3 regions of the Lysinibacillus sp. FSL L8-0126 genome follow, and region 2 is predicted to be linked to each of the others. Evidence: a T-box and tRNA genes for the amino acid it is inferred to sense, from the RefSeq annotation. Region 2 holds a T-box; the other regions hold tRNA genes.
What was found. A T-box is a leader RNA that pairs with one kind of tRNA and senses whether it is charged. The one in region 2 lies ahead of argS (arginine--tRNA ligase), so its partner is inferred to be a tRNA-Arg.
Positions count from the first base shown of each region.

Region 1: it encodes a tRNA-Arg, which carries the amino acid that the T-box ahead of argS (arginine--tRNA ligase) is inferred to sense. The anticodon was not compared.
Region 3: it encodes a tRNA-Arg, which carries the amino acid that the T-box ahead of argS (arginine--tRNA ligase) is inferred to sense. The anticodon was not compared.

Region 1 covers NZ_CP152028.1:2,867,364-2,875,301, forward strand. The annotation lists gene MHI34_RS14030 (DUF2071 domain-containing protein) at 1-133, shown strand, start outside; gene MHI34_RS14035 (hypothetical protein) at 148-798, opposite strand; gene MHI34_RS14040 (glucose 1-dehydrogenase) at 891-1,637, opposite strand; tRNA gene MHI34_RS14045 (tRNA-Arg) at 1,858-1,931, shown strand; gene MHI34_RS14050 (hypothetical protein) at 2,333-2,869, shown strand; gene MHI34_RS14055 (hypothetical protein) at 3,062-3,289, shown strand; partial or broken gene MHI34_RS14060 (IS3 family transposase) at 3,341-3,641, opposite strand; gene MHI34_RS14065 (DinB family protein) at 3,983-4,468, shown strand; gene MHI34_RS14070 (hypothetical protein) at 4,736-5,350, shown strand; gene MHI34_RS14075 (hypothetical protein) at 5,385-5,996, shown strand; gene MHI34_RS14080 (hypothetical protein) at 6,636-7,217, shown strand; gene MHI34_RS14085 (hypothetical protein) at 7,673-7,938, opposite strand, start outside.
Region 2 covers NZ_CP152028.1:3,917,017-3,924,954, forward strand. The annotation lists gene recQ (DNA helicase RecQ) at 1-1,634, opposite strand, end outside; gene MHI34_RS18920 (hypothetical protein) at 1,642-2,745, opposite strand; gene MHI34_RS18925 (MFS transporter) at 3,000-4,175, opposite strand; gene argS (arginine--tRNA ligase) at 4,327-6,006, opposite strand; T-box leader at 6,045-6,263, opposite strand; gene MHI34_RS18935 (metalloregulator ArsR/SmtB family transcription factor) at 6,377-6,676, shown strand; gene MHI34_RS18940 (MFS transporter) at 6,815-7,938, shown strand, end outside.
Region 3 covers NZ_CP152028.1:2,372,637-2,380,574, forward strand. The annotation lists gene MHI34_RS11620 (8-oxo-dGTP diphosphatase) at 216-683, shown strand; gene rapZ (RNase adapter RapZ) at 693-1,586, shown strand; gene MHI34_RS11630 (YvcK family protein) at 1,591-2,586, shown strand; gene whiA (DNA-binding protein WhiA) at 2,652-3,599, shown strand; gene MHI34_RS11640 (HPr family phosphocarrier protein) at 3,713-3,970, shown strand; gene clpP (ATP-dependent Clp endopeptidase proteolytic subunit ClpP) at 4,589-5,179, opposite strand; tRNA gene MHI34_RS11650 (tRNA-Arg) at 5,487-5,561, shown strand; gene MHI34_RS11655 (basic amino acid ABC transporter substrate-binding protein) at 6,063-6,851, shown strand; gene MHI34_RS11660 (amino acid ABC transporter permease) at 6,920-7,630, shown strand; gene MHI34_RS11665 (amino acid ABC transporter ATP-binding protein) at 7,627-7,938, shown strand, end outside.

The sequences.
Region 1 (7,938 bases), 1.0 Mb from region 2:
GGCAAGCGCAACGATTCACAGTAATACATTAGCTTCTTTTATGAAGGGGAATTTTCAGGGAACGCAGCCTATTGCTCATTTTGCTAAAAACAAAGTAGCGAAAGTTTTTCCACCAGTAGTTGAACGCAAATAAATGGGATTTTTACATTAAAAAAGATAACAAAGTTGCATCACAATGGCGCCAGCAATCATATCTGACATGGCTAGAGCTTCTGCTTCAATTTCATCAAAAACGTCTATATCAGCTTGATAATCTTTCTGGATCATCGTCACGGCTTCATTTTTCGTTAAAGCTAAATGCGTATAAAACATTTTTTGGACAGCCTCTCTACTTAAGTAAGGATTAATCGTATGCAAAAATAGCGCAATATCATCTGCATTGCGATACCATTCCTTCTCTTTTGCTTCCGCTGTGGTAGCATCTCCTTTAGAAGCAGCTGTCACTAATTGAGCAGCCAGCAGCAGATGTTCTTTAATTAATGCTGTATATCGATCTGCTATAGAGTCGCCGTAAAAGGGACGTAGACAATTTCCTAAATCAGTCGCATTTCGTAACAGACGCTGCTGCACAAAAGGAAGATCAGGTAAATTGAAGACAATGCTAATAATCGTCATTCGCGTCCAATTGACATGCTCCATCCAAAGTAAGCGATTCATCGCCATAAAATCAGCTTCGGCTTTACTGATACAGCGCCGGTAATCATGTGAATGTAAAAAGTGACGAATCGGTGCCGTATATTGAGTAGAGGGGGCTTGATACAGCTGGCTTAATGAAAACCCATTTGAATAGGGGTACAAGGCTTCACTCCTTCTTGTTCTTTCTCCTACAGTAGCATACTCTAAGGAAACTCTGGGTATGAAGAACAAGTAAGGAAGAGCAAATGACAAAACTACTCTTCATACATCATTTTCTTTGTCATGCCGCCATCGACCGTAAGATTAATGCCTGTCACAAAATTATTTACGGGGTTTGTTAAATAGAGACAAGCCTGTGCGATATCTTCAGGCACACCAACCCTTCCTGATAAATGCTGTACATGATCGACTGGTCGAAGTGCCTCATAATCGCCTGTTTCAATCCAGCCAGGCGAAATACAATTCACCGTGATTTGATCAGGACCTAAAGACCGCGCTAAAGCATGTGTTAACGCCACAATACCACCTTTTGTAGCCGCGTAGGCTTCCGTATTAGGTTCTGACATCTCAGCCCGTGTAGATGCTAACGAAACAATCGAACCACCTTTCACATTGTGCCTCATCACCTTCGCAGCCTCTCTGGCACAGAAAAAGGCACTCGTTAAATTTGTGTGTAGTAGATGATTCCACTCCTCAAACGTCACATCATAAGGAGAGATATGCTGAAACTGCCCAGCATTATTAATTAAAATATGAATAGTCCCATATTGCTCAACAGCTCGTTGCATTAACTGAACGATATCCTGTTCCTTCGTTACATCTGTTTGAACAAATAAAACAGCGTAGCCTTGTGCAAGCATATCCTGTTCTAATTGTTGACCTAAACCGTCATTTAAATCAGCAATTACCACCTTTGCGCCATGCCGTGCATATGCAAGCACTATCCCTTTGCCAATCCCTTGTGCGCCACCTGTAACAACAACGACCGAATCCTTAAACATCTACATACCTCCCAATTTTTTATCGCCAATAGTGTAGCAAATATTTTCATATTCGTCTTCTTGAGAGGAGTAAGACATGGTATAATCGAAGCTGTGGCAACATATGATGAACAATATGAGGCAAACCTTGCCTACATAGTAAAATTAATGTTGACATTATGCCATAAAGTACATATAATAAGTATTGTCCTTCCTATGAAATACATAGAAATGACACCATGTCTCAGTAGCTCAGCTGGATAGAGCAACGGCCTTCTAAGCCGTCGGTCGGGGGTTCGAATCCCTCCTGGGACGTCAATAACAAATCAAAGGTTAATTTTTAACCAAATTGAAAAGCGCTTGAAACCTTATGAACAATAGGTTTTGAGCGCTTTTTTTGTTTATATTAATATTTTTAAGAATCGCATAGAATAACATATAAAAAATAAATTAGGTAAACAAAATGTAAACATGGTGAACAAAGAAATTAAAATGGAACAGACGAATTGATAAAAGATCCTACAGTTAAAGATCGTTATACAAAAGAATTTGTTTCGTTTAAAGAAGGACAAAGAGTTAGGGTTGCAATTCAAAAAGGGAGTTCATGGTCAGGGTCATATTCAAAGTATGATTGGATTATAGTATCAATGTTCCCTGTATTTTAAATTTATGTTACAATCTATATTATGGAAATTTTTAAAGAAAGTGACTATGGGATGGGAAATAATAAAATTATACAAAATGTGAAACAAACTATTTCTGGGATTGAAATTGGGTATTTTACCACTGCCAAGAGTTATATTTACGATGAATATTTTAAATATTTTAATGATGAGGATCAAGAAACTAAAAAATATGCATTACTACTTTTTACATGCATGTTAGGTAACTGGTATAATAAATCGACTTTTGTCTTTAAACCTGAAAAGGAACGTTTACAATATAACAATGAAAAAGGAGCAAAATTTTTTAATTTTGAGGACTATATAACTTCATTGTTAGATAACTATCAAAATATTAAACGAGAATTTCCTTATATGTTTGAAATTATTGTTGTTTATTTACTTCTGATAGAGAAAGATAAACATTTGAGTTATGAAGAATGGTTTCCGGAAATTAATCCAGAAATATTTAAAGAACTCAGGGAGGAAATTTTAATTCCCAACAGAAATTTGGTCAATGATTGCCATCCAATAAAATATTTATTTAGAGAAGTTGGAATAAAACCTTTTTTCAAAGGTGATTTTTTTTAATGAATAAATACTAAAGCCACATTCAAAAAAGAGTGTGGTTTTTATTTTGTTAACTCATAAAAATAAATAAGTAAGAAAATGAATTTCTTAATACTAGGAAAGTTCGCAAAAAAACAGTGTGAATTGATCAAAAGCGTTGATTACTTCCATCCTATTTGTCCCATGATATGGATAGATGGGGGGTGTTGGTTAATGGATTATGAATATACTGTAAAGTTTTACTTTGAAGAAAGTCGTGAAGAAGAATATAAAATCAAGACAAATATTGGACAAGAAACTTTTGCAGAAGAAATTACTAATGGATTCAATGAGAAGTCCTGGTATTCATTTACTGAAACAGAAAATTATAAAACGGTATTAATTAATACTAAAAATGTTTATAAGGTATCAGTAGTGCAAGACACTGTAGAATTTGATTAATCATAATAAGTCACATCCAAAGGTAGTGACCTTTTAATGTTAAAGTTTTAGTTATGCAGCTAATTGGCTGGCATGAGTTCGGTAATTTACTGGGCTTAAGCCAGCCAGTTTTTGTTTTAATTCGTTCATTATTATAGTAATCGATAAACTTCTCTATTTTCTTTTTTAACGCTTCATAGGAGATTCATTCTTCCACGTCATATATTTCTTGTTTGAGTAAATCAAAGAAGTTCTCCATTGCGGCATTGTCTGCACAAGTTGTTTTACGAGATATGCTTTGGAAAATCTTGTTTTGTTTTAATGTTTGCACCCACGAATTATGTTGATAATGCCACGCTTGATCTGAGTGAATGGTCGTATGGTATTTTACACGTTCATGAATGATTAGGAGCACTAACCCATCACAAAATCGAGTGTCGGGCATTTTGATATGCTAAAGCAATAATCTCACCATTATATAAATCCAGTATTAGGCTTTTTCGTCTATATGTCTGTTACGACTTTTTGAAGGGTATACGGTACTGACACGACGGTTTAAACGTTCCCAAACAGTGCCTTTATATAATTTATAGCGTGATTTGCGTACGAATTTCTCACATTTGAAGGAATTAAAGAGAAGGAATCCTAACTATATATGAAGAAGTAGTAACTTGTTGAGATGACTCAATCATTTTTAATTAAGGAGGAACTTTTTTGCAATTACTTTTTAAATATAATTGGATGGTAAGAGAAGACTGGTTTCGTTGGTGCGACGAGTTGAGTGAAGAAGAGCTTTTGCAAAACCGACCTGGTGGAATGGGAAGTATATTACATACACTTTTCCATATAATTGATGTCGAATGGAGTTGGATACGACTTTTACAAGGTAAAACTGATTTTCAGGAGAGTTTTGAGGAATATAATAGCTTGGAAAAGGTTCGTAAATTGGAAGCTGAATTTCATTTAGAAGTAGAAAACTTTGTAAACCAATGGGATGACAGTATGGAAGAGCGTTTACTCCATAATACATTGGCAGATGGAAGGATTGAGACGCATACATGGGGTGAAGTCATTCGCCATACGATTGTACATGAAATCCATCATATAGGACAGTTATCAATTTGGGCTAGAGAGATGGGAAGAGAGCCTATCTCTGCAAACCTAATTAGACGGGGTCTCTCTTCATCATTGAAGGGTTAGAGGTAGGGACCAAATAAATATAAATAGATGGAAAGATTTAATAAGCTTTTAATATACCGATTGATAAAAAGCTATAAAAATAGGTTTTAGATAGAGGAAAATGAAAACATAGTAATGGATAGAAAAAGTAAAAATAGCTTTGATATCAGACACTCTCGCATGAGGGTGTTTTTTTATTGATAGGAGTAAAAAATGTAGAAATATGAAAATAATCATAGAATTACCTCGATTATCCATGTATATTTGTGGAGAAGGGAGTTTGAATAAATGAAAAAATTGCTTATTTTACCACTTATTTTGCTACTAGGTATTTTGTTAGTAGCTTGTAGCCAAGGTGATGAGAGTGGTAAGAAAAAAGAAGGTGCTGAAAAAGCATCAGAAGAAACATTAAAAGTGGATAAAGGACTTTTAAATGTTGAAGTTACCATACCGGCTACACTTTACAAGGGACAAGACATAGATTCTATTATTTCGGAGGCAAAAAATAGTGGAATTAAGGAAGTTATTAAGAATGATGATGGATCTTTAACTTATAAAATGTCTAAATCCGAGCACAAAAAAATGATGAAGGAATTAAAAGAAAGAATAGTAAAAAGTGTAGAAGAACTTAAAACAAGTGAAGATTTTGCTTCTATAAATGATGTGGCTTATAACAAATCTTTTTCTGAGTTTACACTCACAGTAAATAAGGAAAAGTTTGAAGGTAGTTTCGATGCACTGGCATCCTTTGGGCTTGCTTTAGCAGGCATGTACTACCAATTATTTAACGGTGCAGACGTTGAACATTATAAAGTCACAGTATATATTAAAGATGAATCAAATGGAGAAGTATTTGATACTATGGTTTATCCAGATGAATTAAATGAAAATAACGATAAGTAACTTGAAGAGCACCTAATATACAGGAGGAGTTGTCATGAAAAAGCTAGGATTATTATTATTGGTGTCTATTTTATTGGTAGCTTGTGGTCAAAGTGATAAAAACAGCAGTTCAGATAACAAAACAAAAGAGTCTGTTGAGAAAAATGCAGAGGAAGAAGTTAAGGCATCTGAAAATAATGAAGAAAATGAACCAGAGGTAGAGGAAGTTCTGACGATTACTAAAGGTAATGTATTAGTAGTTGATAATTATGCAGAAATCACAATTAACAACAATATTTTTGGTAAACAAATTTCACCACCAAATCCAAGTTCTGTGTATACATATTACAAAAATGAAGAGGAGGGGGAAGTATACTTAGATACAATTATTTTAGTAAAAAGTTTACTAACAACAGGTCAAACATCTAATGAATTTGTAGATGTAAAAATTATTTATGATGGAAAATACGAATACAAGACTTTCTCAACAATAGAAAATCGAGGTGGATCAGATTTCACGTTTACAAATATTACATCAATTGAACCTCTGAAAAATGGTACACTACATTTTTTAGCTTCCGTTCCAGAACAAGTAGAGCAGGATGGGAAGCCGCTTAAAGCGATAATTACTGTAAAAGGGAAAACGTATGAACAAATAATTAGATAGCTATTTATTGTATTAAGCACTCCTATTTGGGTGCTTTTTACTATGTTAAAAAGAGACAGCAACTATTCGAACAGTAATCCAAATCGACGATCGTTTGAGCCAGCCATGAGAGTAATACAAGGCTGTTCAACTTATCTTTATATCTCCTAAAATAGGAAGCAATCAAGCTTCAAGGTAGCTACAGTTACCTCAAAAGTATCTAATAGTATAGTTTTGTTCGGCACACAACTCTCCGACAAGGAGGATAAAAAACATTTAGCGTGAAGCCATCTAGATGGTAATAAATCTTCTTCAAATAACATAGTAGTCATTTTAAATATCGTTTGCTACGTTCATGAGAAAACAATATGTGTAGACGAATATGCTTTGTTAAGATTAATAACATATTAAAAAAGTTTGCTAAGGTATAGTGAAAAATTTACTTGTTTAAAATAAGTTCATTCTTTGGGAAAGTAGCTTAGCTATATTTATAAATGCAATGTAGATGTCATATTTTCTTTTCCTAGTTATTTAGCTTTATTGCAAGGACATTTTTTTAATTTGATTTATATTATTAACACTTAAAATGATTATTTTGTATTGAGTGGAATTTCCTAATTATGATACCATATAGATTAATACATATATGGAGGAATTATTATGGAAAAGAGTAAAATAAAGTTATTATTACTATGTTTATTGTATATTTTAATTCTATCAGCATGTAATCAGAAAGAAGAGCGTGTTGATAAATCAGGTGAGAATGAACAAGAAAAAGTAGAGACTTTACATCAAGAGGAAAAAGCAGTAACAACAAATCAAGATAATTTAGCTATCGAGAAAGCTTCCACTAATGAAGAGACTGATGAAGACAATCATTTAAATACATCTTTGACAGTAGTTTTAGAAGATGTTATTCCTAGAGATCCTAGTACTGATAATAATGTCTATGGATATGAATTAAATTTTATTATGAAATATATAAATCACACAGATAAAGACATTAAAGGATTTTTAGCAGAAACATATTTTTATGATATGTTCGGCGAGTTAGTATACAAGTCAGTAATGAAATATGAATGGGATGTTATTCCTGCAAATGGTTCTACAAACTTTAATACTGCTGTTGATTTAAATCAATTCAATGATGTAGATATGCGCTTTTATAATTTACCATTTGAGAATATGACTTTTAACTATAAAATTAAATCCATAATCTTTACGGATGGAACAAGTATATAAAGCCTTACAATATGTTTATAAGATAACTTTAATTATCAAATAGTTTTTACATTCTTGCTTCTTGATTAAATAACTATTTATATAAATTAGCAAAAGTGTGTCGTTAATCGATAACACGAATCTGGATTTTTTTATAATATAATCCCATCACTACTGAAGGAGTAACGAAGATAAGCTTTACCAAATTCAGTTGAGAATAGATAAGTATACCCTTTCCATTCTCGCTCCTTACTAGATTACAGCAAGCAGTCTATAAAGCTTGGTTTGACAAAAAATGAACTGATTAAAGGAAAGCTAGAAGGTTTAAGATTATTTTTCGCAATTTCAATCATAGATGCAGTATCGCCAGACTACTTGAATAAAAAAACCCCCATAAAAGTTTAAATTAGTATCTGACTTTTATGGGGTTAGTTCATATGATTCTCTGTTTTTGGAAGGGAATTACTCCATTATTATTAATTAATTGCTTGTAATGAGTCTAACCCTTCTTTAAGATATACAAAACTTTTATATTTTATTACATTACTATCTACCGCCATCAAAGAATTTAAATATCTCTTTAATTCATTAATATAAGCACTTGTAAAATCGAATAAATCGAAAGTATGTACCCATTCATTATTACCAGATAATTGACTGTAGTTCGTAATAATGAGATTATGACCTTTCTTTTCAAAGCTAATAATATTAGCGTTTCCAAATGGGTCTAATTTTTGTACTT
Region 2 (7,938 bases):
GTTTTGTCAGAGAACACTACAAATGGTGGCACCTTTTCTTCATCTGCAATCTCTTTGCGCAATACGCGTAAATGTTCGAATAAAGGATCGTTGTCCACCAGCTTCTTCACTGCTACAGCTTCCTTGCGCATAACCTGTCGATTGCCAAGCAGTACTTCCTTGCCATTCGCTGATACATATATGGTTGGGAATGTCCCATGCTTCACAGCAAGTAAACCTTCCGCAATTAAAAATTCAATAAAGTTCGAAACATCCTTTGAGGCATATTTTCCTTTTAAGATGCCATAGGTCGATAAACGTGCAAAGCCAAATTCCGTTATTTTTTGATTTTTGGAGCCAATCAACACCTGAGCCACCATGGTCTTGCCGAATTTTTGTCCCATGCGTACCACACAGGCTAACACCTTTTGTGCATCCTCAGTCACGTCTGTCACTGCTCGCCCATCATTGCAATTACTACAACGCCCACAAGGCTCCTCTGGCTCTTCAGCAAAATAGGATAAAATCGCATTTTGTAAGCAGCCCTCTGTATGGCAATAATCGACCATCGTTTGGAGCTTGGCTAATTCTTGGGCTATACGTGCTTCATCCTGTGTTTGTTCAATTAGAAAACGCTGTGTTTGGACGTCCCCAGAAGCATATAATAAAATACAGGCACTCGGCAGACCATCACGTCCTGCACGACCCGCTTCTTGGTAATAACTCTCCATATTACGAGGCATTTGATAATGCAACACAAAGCGCACATTACTTTTATCAATCCCCATACCAAAAGCATTCGTTGCTACCATAATACGTGCTTCATCTTTTAAAAACCGCTCCTGCTCAGCTATTCGCAAGTCCTCTGACAGACCCGCATGATATTTCGCAACCGCTTCACCAGAGCGACTCAGCATGTCATAAATCGCGTCTACTGCTTTTCGAGTGGCTGCGTAAATAATGCCGACTTCCTGTTTATTTTGTTGTACATAATTTTTTACATAACGTTCTTTATTTTCACCAATTAGTACGGACAGCGCCAAATTTTCACGTGAAAAGCCTGTCATGACTGTCGCTTGCTCATCAATTGTTAGTAATTGGCGGATATCATCACAGACAGCTGGTGTCGCAGTGGCTGTCAGCGCTAAAACCGTGGGCTTTTGTGACCATAGTGTAAACAGCTTTTGAATGGAGCGATAGCTTGGTCTAAAGTCATGCCCCCATTGCGAGATACAGTGTGCCTCATCTACCGCTATTAACGGCACAGGTAAATAGGATAGTGCTTGCAGAAAGGATACACTTTCCAATCGCTCAGGCGCAATATAGAGAAGTTTTAAATAACCTGCGCTCGCTAGTTGCATCGTTTCATCTACTTCCTGTGCCGACAACGTACTGTTAATATAGGCGGCAGGAATGTTCGCCGCACGTAAAGCCTCCACCTGATCTTGCATCAGAGATATAAGGGGGGAAATGACAATAGTTAACCCATCTAGCATTAATGCAGGAATTTGATAGCAAATGGATTTCCCTCCACCAGTTGGCATGACACACAGGCTCGACTGCCCTCGTAATGTTTGTTCTATAATTTGGGCTTGTCCTTGGCGAAAGGCTTCATAGCCAAAATGATGCTGTAGCATTTGTCTTGCTTGCTCCATGCAAAGTTCACTCCTCGTTTGTTAGACGAAGTAGCATGTACTCGCCCTGTTCATTTTTTTCGATTTCATACAGTATGATGGAATGGGCAAGTGCCTCCTGCCCTGCAGCATTCGTCAAAACATATTCCGTTTTAGCACGTAGAATAAGATGCTGGCCTTCTATACGAATAGCTTGAATATCGGTATTAGAGAAATGGATCTTAGCTTGTTTGGAAGCATAATAAGCAACCATGCTATTCAAGGTCTCTTGTAAATCCTCTGTTCCGACAATTGGTTTCATGACACTCGCATCCTGAATGGCCACAGCCGCCTTTAAATGCTTATGGAACGTATCTAAAAACAGCTTGATTTCATCTGTATTATACGCAAACACATTCTCACCATATTGCTCGATTGCTTGCTGTACAGCTTCTTTGTCACCTTGTTCTATATAGGGATATAAATTTTTGGATTGGGACAATCGTACACTGGCTTTCATGCCATCCTCAATCCATTTATCCACGAATGATTGGATTTCCTTCATCGGCAATATGTATGGCTGGGACTCTCCTTGCTGTTGACGATTAAAATATAGTCCAACAATGGCTCCATTTTCAGCCTCCATCACAGGACTTCCTAAAGGCATAGCTTGTTTCACATCTATATAATAGGCCGCTACCTTATCTTGATACTTCTGAATCGTGTAGGGCAAGCCATTCACATAAACGGCTAGCTGATTCAGCTCACCTTCATACGTTTTTGGCACATGCACATTCGCTTTATACGTTACTTGCAGAAGTGCTAGATTATGAGCTGTTGACATGACATGTACGTTTGCTGCCATTAGCTTGTCCTGACCAAACTGAACAAGGGCCGTCGGTTTGGAAGCAACTAATGCACCATTTGTTAAAATATACAGCTGATTATCCTGCTGCTTGATAATAATACCTGCTCCAACACCATACTCTCCGATGACTTTGACCTCTGGGACAATTTTTTCCTCTTGCTTGGTCACTGCCCCCTCTGTTTGAACCTCCGCATTTTTACTTTGAAACCAGCCTGTGCCTATTTGACTGTCACAGCCTGTAACGAGGAAAGCTGTCGCTCCTAACACGAGCATTTTTTTATACATACCTTCACCAAAACTTTCTATTCATCATTCTCTATTATCTATCATAATCAAGGATTTGTGATGTTTCAAGTTTACATAATATTATTATTTCTATAATAATGTTAGGGAAATGCGACAACACCGCTAAATATATTTCATTCTACCTATTATTATTTATGAAATACGAAATTTGCTATGAGGATTGGAGGATAACTGGACCTAAAAATAATTTTCACTAAAAAAGACATGCGCATTGCTTCACATGTCTTCTTCGATTATTTTTTTCTTAACAGTCCTGTCGATACGATAATGCCCACCATCAACAGTAAAAAGATGATATAAGTCCATGTATGATTACCTGTGATATCATAGCAAACCCCGATCATAATGGGAATAATTGCACTCAGCATAAAGCCACCTGATAGCACCATGGATGACCAGCTATTAGCCTCCAGATCATTTTTGGCTTCATCCAGCGGTAACAATAAGCCAATTGGAAATAGACCACTTAGAACAATGCCGATTAATAAAACAGCAAGCCATAAATAGGCACCTGACGTAAGCCATAATAACGTGAAACCAATTAATCCCACAAAGCCTAGTGCCAGTATCCATACCATTCGACTTGGCCATTTTTCCATGAGCATCGGCACTGCAATATTGCCGATCATTTGCACAATAGACATAAACGTCAGCATAGCACTTGCTGTTTCTAGTGATAAGCCTTTATCCTGCAACAGCGGTGTAAGCCACGCCATCATCGAGAAAAACAGCGAGGTTTGTAAGCCAAAGTACAGTAAGATCGCCCAAGCACGTCCAGATGTCCAAGGATTACGAGCATGTTCAGTCGTCGTTATCTTTAGAACTTGTTCATTTTGCTGTGATGGTATGGCCCATAACCAAATAACTAGCGCCCCTAATGCAAGTAGAGCCCATATCCCCAGAGCGACGGTCCAGCTATTGCCGAAAATTTGATAAAATGTCACCGTTAAGGCCGCACTTAATGTAGCACCTACGCCAATGCCGAAGGAATAAATGCCAATCACAGTCGTAAAACGCTGTGGAAATTTTTTCTTAATAAAGGCATTTAAAATAGGACCAATCATCGCAATAGCTAAGCCTGCTGCAAAGCTTGTCACAATGAGCAAAGCGTAGCTTTCTTGTAAAAGGCGTAGTCCATTGGCAAGGATGAGAATAGCCACTAAAAATGTTATGGCGGATTTCGTGCCAACCTTTCGCTGAAGCGGTACAGCCAAAGGTGCAAATAAACCCATACAAAAAACGGGGATGGATGTCAGAAAACTCATACTTGTATTGGAGACATGTAAGGATGTCATCAGTACATTATAAAGTGGGCCAATCCCTGTTACTGCAGGTCTCATATTGAGTGCAACAAAAAATATACTGATGACCACTAGTATAAGTGAAAGGGTCCATTGTTTTTTTGCCATTTATTCAATATCCTCTCTACTGCCACTCAACATTCATTGCTGAAAGAGTTTGTTTATTTATTCCTCTCTCCTTTTACCATGTTTTCGATAGACGGTCAATCTTGGGACAGTTTCTTGAAAATGGCTGTTTTTTATCTTGATTCAGTAGATGTCACATATTTTCAGGTAATTCAATGCCCAATAAGGCGAATGATTCTTTTAAGACAATCGCAACACATGAACAAAGTGCTAGACGTGACGCTTGATATTCATCATCCGCTAATATTTTCTGTTGGGCATAATATTTATTCAATAAACGGGCCAATTGTAAAGCATATTTCGCTATTTGGGACGGGTCAACCTGATCAAAAGACATAGCTACCACTTTCGGAAACTGCTCCAGTAATAAAACAATCGGCCAAGCCTGCTCTCCTAATGGCTGGAAGGTCATCACTTCAGCTGGGGCGTTTGTTTTTTCTAAAATGGAGCAAAGACGGGCATACGTATACTGTACATAAGGACCTGTTTCACCTTCAAAATTCATCATTTGCTCAATCGAAAATTCAATATCATTGAGGCGATGGTATTTCAAATCATTAAATATAACTGCGCCAACCCCAACTTGCTGGGCTACTCGCTCCTTGTTAGGAAGATGGGGATTTTTCTCTTCGATATTACGCTTCGCCGTCGCAATGGCCTCTGCTAGCACATCTGCTAATAACACCACTTTGCCTTTACGGGTCGACATTTTTTTGCCATCCTTGAGCATCATCCCAAATGGGACGTGCTGTAGATTTTTGGCCCAAGCATAGCCCATTTTTTCGATGACTTGAAAAAGTTGTTTAAAATGGAGGGATTGCTCATTGCCAACAACGTAGAAAATCTTTTCTGGCTGGTAATGCTGTTGGCGATACAGGGCAGCAGCTAAATCGCGTGTCGCATAAAGCGTGGCTCCATCTGTTTTCGTCATTAAGCATGGGGGCATTTCCTCCATCTCCACAACATACGCCCCATCTGATTCCACTAGGAGCCCTTTTTCTTGTAGTTCTGTCACAACAGGCATCATTTTGTCATTGTAAAAGGCTTCTCCTGTAAAAGCATCAAAGTGAATTCCTAGCAACTCGTATATTGATTGAAATTCTACTAATGATACATCTCGGAACCATTGCCATAATGCCAGTGCCTCTGCATCGCCATCCTCCAATGCTTTAAAGGCGGCACGTGCCTGTTCAATCAGTGCTGGGTCTTGCTCTGCCTCTTCATGAAACTGCACATAAATCTTTAATAGCTCCTCAATTGGGGACGCTGTAATGGCTTGCTTATCACCCCAATGTTGATAAGCCACAATAAGCTTACCGAACTGTGTACCCCAGTCCCCTAAATGATTGATGCGAATTGCTTGATAACCATTTTTTTCTGCCATATTGGCTAAAGCATTCCCAATGACTGTTGAACGTAAATGCCCCATAGAGAATGGCTTCGCAATATTAGGAGATGAAAAATCTAGGACGACAGCTCCCATCCCCGTTTGATTAGTTCCATATGATTGTTTTGCTTGCATGATGTTGCTTAGCACTTGTTGCGTCACTTTTTGTTGATCTAGAAAAATATTGACATAGCCTCCAACAGCTTGCACACGCTGGATATTGTCATTGTTTAATTGACTTGCTATATCCGCTGCAATAGTTTGTGGTGACTTTTTCCATTCTTTTGCTAAGGTAAAACAAGGAAATGCCACGTCCCCTAGCTCCGAGCTTTTTGGTTTTTCTAATAATGACGCAATATCATCTGCTGTTAATTGATGATTTACTACTTCTGCCATACTTTCAGCGATTTGTTTATTCATCTTGATCCTCCTCCTGTCCAAATAAAAAAGCCCCCGTCTCTAAAATTAGAGACGAGAGCATCATAATCCCGTGGTACCACTCTAGTTGCCATTTAATATGACCACTTTCCATTGTTAACGAGGTGACGCCCCGCTATTCTCTACTACTTGTTCGAGAATCTTCTCCAAAGTGCGCTTCATTCATGGTTTCTGCATTAGGCTCACACCAACCCTAACTCGCTTGCCAGTTGTCCATCAATTACTCTCTTCTTCATCGAATTTTTCTATGATTTTGACATATATTACAGGACTTCCTTATTGGCGTCAACCATTTTTTAAATATAATGTTGGTACTTAGCAATTGACATATCGAGATAATTCGATATATTATTGCGATATGGAACCAATTGAAATTTTCAAAGCGTTATCAAACGAGACTAGGCTAAACATCTTACAGTGGCTGAAGGAACCTGAGAAACATTTCCCAAAAGTGAGTATCGAAGGAGGCGTATGTGTTGGTGATATTCAGGAGAAAGCTCAAACTTCTCAATCAACCGTTTCTCACTACTTAAATATGATGCAAAAGGCTGGACTTCTCGAATCTTTTCGTCATGGTCAATGGACATATTATAAATTAAAAGAAGAAACGATTCATCAAATTGCCTCGTTTCTTGTATCAGATACCCAAAATGATTAAAATTGGGTTTCTGTTTAAAATGGCATATCGATTATTCACGATAAATAGATACGTTATAGTTATTAGGTTTCGTATACATTTGCACAATATATCGAAATTTCTCGATATATTGATATAAAGGAGTGATGTTTTTTGATTATGAATAAAGAAAATGCATTTAGCAATAAACATAAAATTTTAGCCTTCACATTAACCTTATTAACGTTTGTCATGGGAACAAGTGAATTTGTTATTGTAGGATTATTAACGGAGGTCTCTACAGATTTAAGTATACCAATTGCCACAGCTGGTTCCTTGATTTCTGGATTTGCTATCGCCTATGCGATTGGTACACCCATCTTAACCGGTTTTGTTAGTAGATTTGCAAAATATCCACTCATGTTAGTATTGATTTCCCTCTTTATACTTGGAAATATTGTAAGTGCCCTCTCTAGTTCCTATGGTATTTTAATAACTTCCAGAGTTGTTACGGCTGTTGTCAGCGGCGTACTTACAGCATTAGCCATGTCCATAGCGAATGATAGTATGCCAAAAGAAAAAAGATCCTCTATCATTGCTTTCATATTTGTGGGCTTTACCATTGCCAACGTCATGGGTGTACCTCTAGGAACAATGGTTGGACAATGGAGTAATTGGCACATGACATTTTGGTTAACGGCAGCTTTAGGCGGGATTGCCTTTATCATCAGCATGTTTGTGCTACCTCGAAATATCAAAGCAACAAAAAGTTCACTATCAGAGCAATTAAGTTTATTTAAGCAACCTAAAATCATTCTAGCATTCTTCATTCCTGTTTTTACGATTGCTGGAACATACACAATCTATACTTTTATTACGCCCATTTTACAACAAAAACTTGGTATTGAAACGAAATACATAGGTATTGTTCTCTTAATCTATGGCTTCTTTTCAATCTTTAGTAATCTTTTAGCTGGCAAGATTGCTCAGCATAACGGTTTAGGTAGATTGCGCTATACGTTCATTATTCAGGCCATTATCTTATTTACTCTGTATTTTACGATGTCCTCTATGTGGTTAGGGCTACTGACTATTATGTTAATGGCTGTCATGCTATATGCTGTTAATGCAACTGTCCAACTCTACTTCATGGATTTAGCTGAAAGATATTCTCCCTCTGCAAAAGACTTTGCATCCTCATTAACCCCTGTTGCTGTTAATGTGGGGATTGCATTAGGTTCTGCAATAGGAGGATTTGTCGTAGCTTCTGGCAGTCTAGACAAACTTTCGTGGGCTGGTGGAAT
Region 3 (7,938 bases), 1.5 Mb from region 2:
GTAGGTTGTTTCCGCCTCAATTAGGTGGGAGCAACCTACTTTTTTATTTGTATAAATTAAAAAAATAAACGTATTTTTCGCCTAACATAAAAGCATTACACATGAATAAACCTAAATTGTTAATTGTCTTTACTAGAGAGTTGTAAATGAGGACAAATCTTGCAAGGTCTTGCTATAATGGGGAGTAGAATGCAAAAGTGATTAGAGGTGTGCCTATGCAAAGAATTGCAAATTTAATTGCCGTAAAAGACGGTAAAGTATTATTACTTCAGAAACCAAGAAGAGGCTGGTACGTTGCTCCAGGAGGGAAAATGGAGAGCGGTGAATCCATCTTTGAGGCTGCTGTACGTGAGTTTCAAGAAGAAACGAATGTCACACCTTTAAATGTTCATTTAAAGGGTGTTTATACGATGATTATTAAAGAAAATAATGATGTAGTGGATGAGTGGATGCTCTATACATTTGTTGCTAAGGATGTAGAAGGTATACCATTCGAAGAAACGAGAGAAGGCAAGCTTGCATGGCACCCAGTAGAGGATTTAGCACATTTGCCAATGGCTGAAGGAGATCGAACTAATTTACAATTTGCGGTTTCGCAATCAGGCATTCAATATGGCACGTTTGACTATACAACGAATTTTGAATTACTTCATCAAAAAATACAAATATCAAAAGAACAATAAAGGAGTTGCATGACAGTGGTGGTTGAAGGCCAACAATGTACACACGAATTGGTTATTATTACAGGAATGTCTGGGGCTGGGAAGACCGTAGCTATTCAAAGCTTTGAGGATTTAGGGTATTACTGTATTGATAATTTACCACCAGCGTTACTTACAACTTTTTTAACTCTGCTAAGAGATTCTGGTAAAAATAGTACGCGTATTGCAGCCGTAATGGATATGCGTGGTGGCGACTTTTTTGATGCTCTTATTGGCGCGTTAGACCATATACTAAAAGAAGGCGATATTGATACTCGTATGTTATTTTTAGATGCAGACGATGCCACATTAGTTAGACGCTATAAAGAAACAAGACGTGCCCATCCACTAGCAGTCAATGGTTTACCTTTAGATGGCATTAAACAGGAACGTGCACTTTTATCTGAAGTAAAGGGCCGTGCTAATTTTGTGTATAACACATCGAACATGAAACCGAAGCAATTACGTGAAAGAATTGTCAATGAATTCGCTAGTGAGGCAGATACTATTTTTACCGTGAACATTATGTCCTTTGGCTTTAAACATGGAATGCCTATTGATGCAGACTTAGTGTTTGATGTTCGTTTTCTTAAAAATCCTTATTATGTGGAGGAGCTACGTCCCAAAACAGGACTACAAACAGAGGTATCCTCTTATGTTTTAGCTTTGGAAGATACGCAAATACTCATAAAAAAACTAACGGATTTATTAGATTTTATGATTCCTCTTTATCGACAAGAAGGTAAGTCACAGCTTGTCATTGCTTTTGGTTGTACTGGCGGTCAGCATCGCTCAGTGACATTAGCAGAATTTTTTGGGGCATATTTAGCAGGTAAGGAAAATACGGTTATTACGCATCGTGATATTAATCGTAGAAAGGAATGAGTGAATGGGGAAAAAGCAAACAAGGCTTGTCGTAATAGGTGGTGGTACAGGGCTTTCCACATTACTACGCGGGCTGAAGCATCACCCATTTGATATTACTGCCATTGTGACAGTGGCAGATGATGGGGGTTCTTCAGGCCGTTTACGTGATGACTACGATATTCCGCCACCTGGTGATGTACGTAATGTGATTGCGGCATTATCAGACATTGAACCACTTGTAGAGCAAATGTTTCAATATCGCTTTTCAGCATCAGAGGATTTAAAAGGTCACTCCTTAGGAAATTTAATGCTTACGGCACTTACTGATATTACTGGAGATTTTAATCATGCTATAAGTGAAATGGGCAAGGTTTTAAAAGTTCATGGTCGTGTCATACCAGCTGCAAATAAAAAAATAAACTTACATGCTGTGCTAGAGGATGGTTCAATTATTGAAGGAGAATCAAAAATTCCAACAGCATCAAAGCGCATTGATCGTGTTTTTTTAGTACCCGAAAATGTGCAACCGTTACCAGAAGCCATTCGTGCGATTCACCGTGCAGACTATATTTTAATAGGTCCAGGAAGCTTATATACAAGTATTATTCCAAATCTGCTTGTGAAGGAGATAGGGGAAGCTGTTGTGAAAGCGAAAGGCAGAAAAATATATGTTTGTAATTTAATGACGCAAAAAGGTGAAACGATTTCTTATACAGCAGGTGATCATGTAACAGCCATACATAAGCATGTTGGCGGCGATTTTATTGATTCTATTTTAGTAAACGACGAAGAACTCCCTAACCCTGTAAAAGAACTATATAAAGAAGAAAGAGCAGAGCCAGTGACATTTGATGTGGCAAAGCTTGAAAGTATGGGCTTAGAGGTTATACAACGTGATATTGCTACAATTCGGTCAGATGGGACTGTTCGACATAATGCTATCAATGTTGCAGAATGGCTGGTAGATTATGCTGATATTTACCAGCAAAAAGTAAGAAGACCCATTATAGAAACATAATGGATTGATTGTATATGGTAAGATGAACATATACATAGAAATCATGATTGAAAGGGGGGCATGATATGTCTTTTGCTTCTGAAACAAAAAAGGAATTAACGCAAATAGAAGCGGACAATCATTGTATGAAAGCAGAAGTTTCTGCCCTAATTCGTATGAATGGTTCATTATCCTTTGCAAATAAACAACTAAGTTTAGACGTGCAAACTGAAAACGCTGCAATTGCTAGAAGACTATATACGATTATGAAAAAATTGTATCCGTACAATGTAGAATTGCTTGTTCGTAAGAAAATGCGACTGAAAAAAAATAACGTGTATATTTGCCGTGTAAGAGAAGGTGCGCGCGAGCTGCTAATTGATTTAGAAATCATCTCAGACGACTTTCAATTTAACCATACAATCTCAAGAAAGCTCATCAAAAAGAGTGGTCAAAAAAGAGCTTATTTAAGAGGAGCATTTTTAGCAGGAGGTTCTGTCAACAATCCAGAAACATCAGCCTACCATTTAGAGATTTATTCTTTGTATAAAGAGCATGGTGAGGCATTGATGGATTTGATGAATGAATTTGAACTTAATGCCAAAACAATTGAACGAAAAAAAGGTTTTGTCACCTATTTAAAGGAAGCAGAGAAAATTTCAGATTTCCTTAATATTGTTGGCGCACATCAGGCCATGATGAAGTTTGAGGATGTGCGCATATTGCGAGATATGCGAAATAGCGTCAACCGTATTGTGAACTGTGAAACAGCCAACTTAAACAAAACTATTGGTGCAGCATTACGACAGGTAGAGAATATTCGATTTATTGAAAATTCAATTGGTCTGGATCAGCTACCAGAAAAGCTACGTGAAATAGCACGTCTACGGGTAGAATATCAGGATGTGACATTAAAAGAGCTTGGTGAAATGGTATCAAGTGGAACGGTTAGTAAATCAGGTGTTAACCATCGATTGAGAAAAATTGATGAGATTGCTGATGCATTAAGACGCGGTGAAAAAATAGGTGGTTAAGTTTTCATACTTTTCAGGTATGAATGTCATGCGTAATCGCTTATTGTTCTTTTGCTAGTAAGTGAGGTAAGATAAAACTAATAGATGAACGGTAGTGAAGGGGAGTTTTGAGTATGATTGAGAGAAGAGTCCAGGTCAAATTAAAATTAGGACTACAAGCTAGACAAGCAGCACTATTTGTGCAGGAAGCAAATCGTTTTAGTGCGGATATCTTTCTGGAAAAAGACGAGAAAAAAGTAAATGCCAAATCCATTATGGGTGTCATGAGCTTAGCAGTCGCTAAAGGCACTGAAGTTACTTTAAGTAGTGACGGCAGCGATGCGGAGCAAGCGGTTACAGCATTGGCTACAATTATCGAAAATGAAGACTAACATTCATTGAACACAAAAGGCATCACAGAGCAAATCTGTGATGCCTTCATAGTGTTGAAAAACAAAACCATCCATAGCGTTTTTGTGAAAGGCGAAAATGGATTTCCATTGCAGGCTACTTGCTTTCCTGTGGGCGAGCGCCGAGCAGCTTCCTCCGCTACCGCTCCGTTTAGAGGCTCGCCTGTCTCGCTATCCCACGGGAGTCAAGTAGCCTTCCACCCCAATCCATAAAAATGTTTCTTTTTAGAAAGGTTTTCAAATAAAGTGAAGGTATTCACTACGCTTTATGGAGAAGTGTTGTCATCCATCACTTCTCCGCATTGAAAATAAGAGCCTATCCTCTTTCTAATAATATAAATAAAGGGCTATTTTGTTCAGGAAAAGACACTTTTGCAGAATGGTTGATGGGAGTGGAGCCAGCGTCACTCCTAGGGGATTAGCGTCCTAGAGGAGCCCCCTGGAGCGAATGCAGTGAGTGAAGCGCGCCCCCTGGAAAGGATGCTGGCGGAACGGAAATCAACCCCTCGCCTTTCAAAATGGCTGTTTCTGCCGTTGACATCACCTTTTCTCAACAACACGAAAGGCATCACAGAGCGAGTCTGTGATGCCTTCTCATTTTTATTTATTATCGCTACGGTGCATAATGTGATCGATTAAACCATATTCTTTAGCACGTTCAGCAGTCATGAAATTATCACGATCTGTGTCTCTAGCAATGACTTCAAGTGGTTGGCCTGTGCGTTCAGATAAAATGCCATTTAATTTTTCACGTAAGAATAAAATACGTTTAGCAGCAATTTCAATTTCTGTCGCTTGACCTTGTGCGCCACCTAGTGGTTGGTGAATCATTACTTCTGCATTTGGTAATGCAAAACGTTTACCAGGCTCACCAGCAGCTAGTAAGAAAGCACCCATTGATGCAGCCATACCAATACAAATTGTTTGAACTTGTGGTTTAATGATTTGCATTGTGTCATAAATAGCCATACCAGCCGTAATTGATCCACCTGGTGAATTAATGTAAAGAGAGATATCTTTATCTGGATCTTCCGCTTGTAGGAAAAGAAGTTGTGCAACAATGGAGTTAGCCACATTGTCATCAATAGCGCTTCCTAAAAGAATAATACGGTCTTTAAGTAGACGTGAATAAATGTCATATGCACGTTCACCGCGACTTGTTTGTTCAATAACTGTAGGAATTAAATTCATGTTAAATCCTCCTTAAAAAACTAAATTCGAATACCTTTGCTGAAAATTTCCATTGTTATTTCAGCTGTATCCTTATCATACACATTATAGTCAGGGAAGGTCAAATATTAACCCTGCTAAAGTGAAATAAAAAAAATAAAATGTTTTTGCATTCTATGGTTGAATTATATGTGATAGGCTTGTATAATAATTGAGGTTATAAGTTTAAAGTACAGTACACTATTTTGCAGGTATGCTTCAAAAAATGAGGGTTATCTACATCATGCTTTTCGTAAGCCTAGAGTGAGTACTTTTTTTTTGTGCCTTTGCCCTCGTGGTGTAATGGATAACACGTAAGATTCCGGTTCTTGCACTGGGGGTTCGATTCCCTCCGAGGGCGCCATTTTACTGAATATAGATAGACTTGTTATAGCTCATCTCCTAATAAGTAGTTTAGCAGCCTGCTTAGCGGAGATCGAGAGGGAGATATAGGTGCAATACTGTCCTAGTTGGCATTATTCCCCTATTTATTCCTTTCAAACCTTCAAAAAAGCAATAACTCCAAATTATTTTTTAGTGGACATACTGTACGTGAAGACTAGAAATAGTCGAAAAAAAGAATCCTATCTGAGGGGATTCTTTTTTTTTTGCCTAAATTTATCGAAATTTGGTGTGGATTGTAGTGTATATATATTAATTTTAGATTAGATTTCTTGTTATTTATACATGTTTCTTCTAATTATATAAGTTTATTATAAATTAATATGAAAAAATATTTAGTTTTATGCGAAAAGTTGTTGTCTAAATACTATAATATTAATATAATTGACCTAATAGTCTAACATTTCCGAATTGCGAAAAATAATACGCATTTCGGAAAATTATCGAAATAGGGGGAAATACAATGAAGAAAACAGGTTGGATGCTACTGATGATGGTTGCAGCATTAACATTAGCACTTGCAGGATGTGGTACAAAGGATGGTGCATCTTCAGGAAGCTCATCTTCAGAAGATGGTAAGAAAATATATAAAGTTGGTACAGAGGCAACTTTCGCACCATTTGAATCTGTTGACGATTCAGGGAAAATTGTGGGGATTGATGTCGATGTTTTAAAAGCTATTGCTGATGAAATGGACTTTGAAGTTGACTGGAATAACATTGGTTGGGAGCCAGTTTTCCAAACAATTAAAAACGGTGAAACAGATATTGGTGCTTCAGGAATCACAATTACTGAAGAGCGTAAAGAATCATTTGATTTTACAGAGCCTTATTATGAGTCTCAATTATTGATTGTTGTAAAAGAAGATTCAAAAATTAAATCTCTAGCTGAACTAAAAGATAAAAAGGTATCAGTACAAATTAATGCTACAGGTCATATGGCGGCGAAAAAGCTACAAGGGGAAGCAAGTACAAATATTATGGCGTTTGAAAGTCAACCAATCGCAATTCAAGAGATGTTAAACGGTAACGTTGATGCAGCTATTGGAGACAATGCGGTAGTTTACGAATACATTAAAGCGCATCCAGATCAAAAACTAAAAGTAATCGAAGATGATGCATTTGAAAAAGAATATTATGGCTTTATGGTTCAAAAAGGAAACAAAGAGCTATTAGATAAATTAAATGAAGGTCTTAAAAAGATTAAAGAAAACGGTAAATTAAAAGAAATTACAGGTTCTGATTTCAAGTAATAAATGAATGATGACGCCCCTAGTATGCTAGCGGCTCATTCACTTTAAAGGGGAAATGGGGTTTTCGGATGGACATCTTTGACTTACGCTGGGACATTGTCTGGAACTACCGAGATATGTTTATACGGGGTATTGGCGTAACAATTATTTTGACACTTAGTGGTTATTTTGGAGGTATTCTATTAGGACTATTTTTAGGCCTAGGAAAATTATCGAGTAAAAAATGGATTTATTGGCCATCAAAATTATATATCGATTTATTCCGTGGAACACCAATGCTTGTGCAAATTTTATTAATTCACTTAGCAGTTATTCCAACAATTTTTGGTCATTCTTTAGGATATATGGTGTCAGGGATTACAGCGCTCGTATTAAACTGTGCTGCTTACAATGCGGAAATTTTCCGTGCAGGTATTCAAAGTATTGCAAAGGGGCAAATGGAGGCAGCTCGTTCTTTAGGGTTAACACATAACCAAGCGATGCGTAAGGTCATTTTACCACAGGCATTTAGACGTATGATTCCACCATTAGGGAACGAATTTATCGCATTATTAAAAGATTCTTCATTAGTAACAGTTATTGCAGCACCAGATATTTTATACGCAAGTAAGGTAGTAGCAGGTGCAAGCTTCCGCTTCTGGGAACCGTACATCGTTGCTGCACTACTCTATTTAGTTTTAACATATGGTGTAACGAAGATCGTGGCATTTATCGAGAAACGATTTAGCAATAGTTATGTCCCTCGTAAAGCTAAGGCAGAAGGGCGGGAAGCAAGATGATAAAAATTGAAAACCTACACAAATATTTCGGAAAGCTTGAAGTATTAAAAGGCATTGATTATGAAATCCAAGAGAAACAAGTTGTTTGTGTGATTGGACCATCTGGCTCAGGCAAAAGTACATTTTTACGATGCATCAATATGCTGGAAGATGTAACAGATGGTGCTATTTATATTGAAAATGTGAAAATTAATGCGCCAAAAACGAATATCAATGAGATTCGGGCAGAAGTTGGCATGGTGTTTCAACAATTTAATCTATTCCCGCATATGACAGTTATCGATAATGTCACGATGGCCCCTATGCAA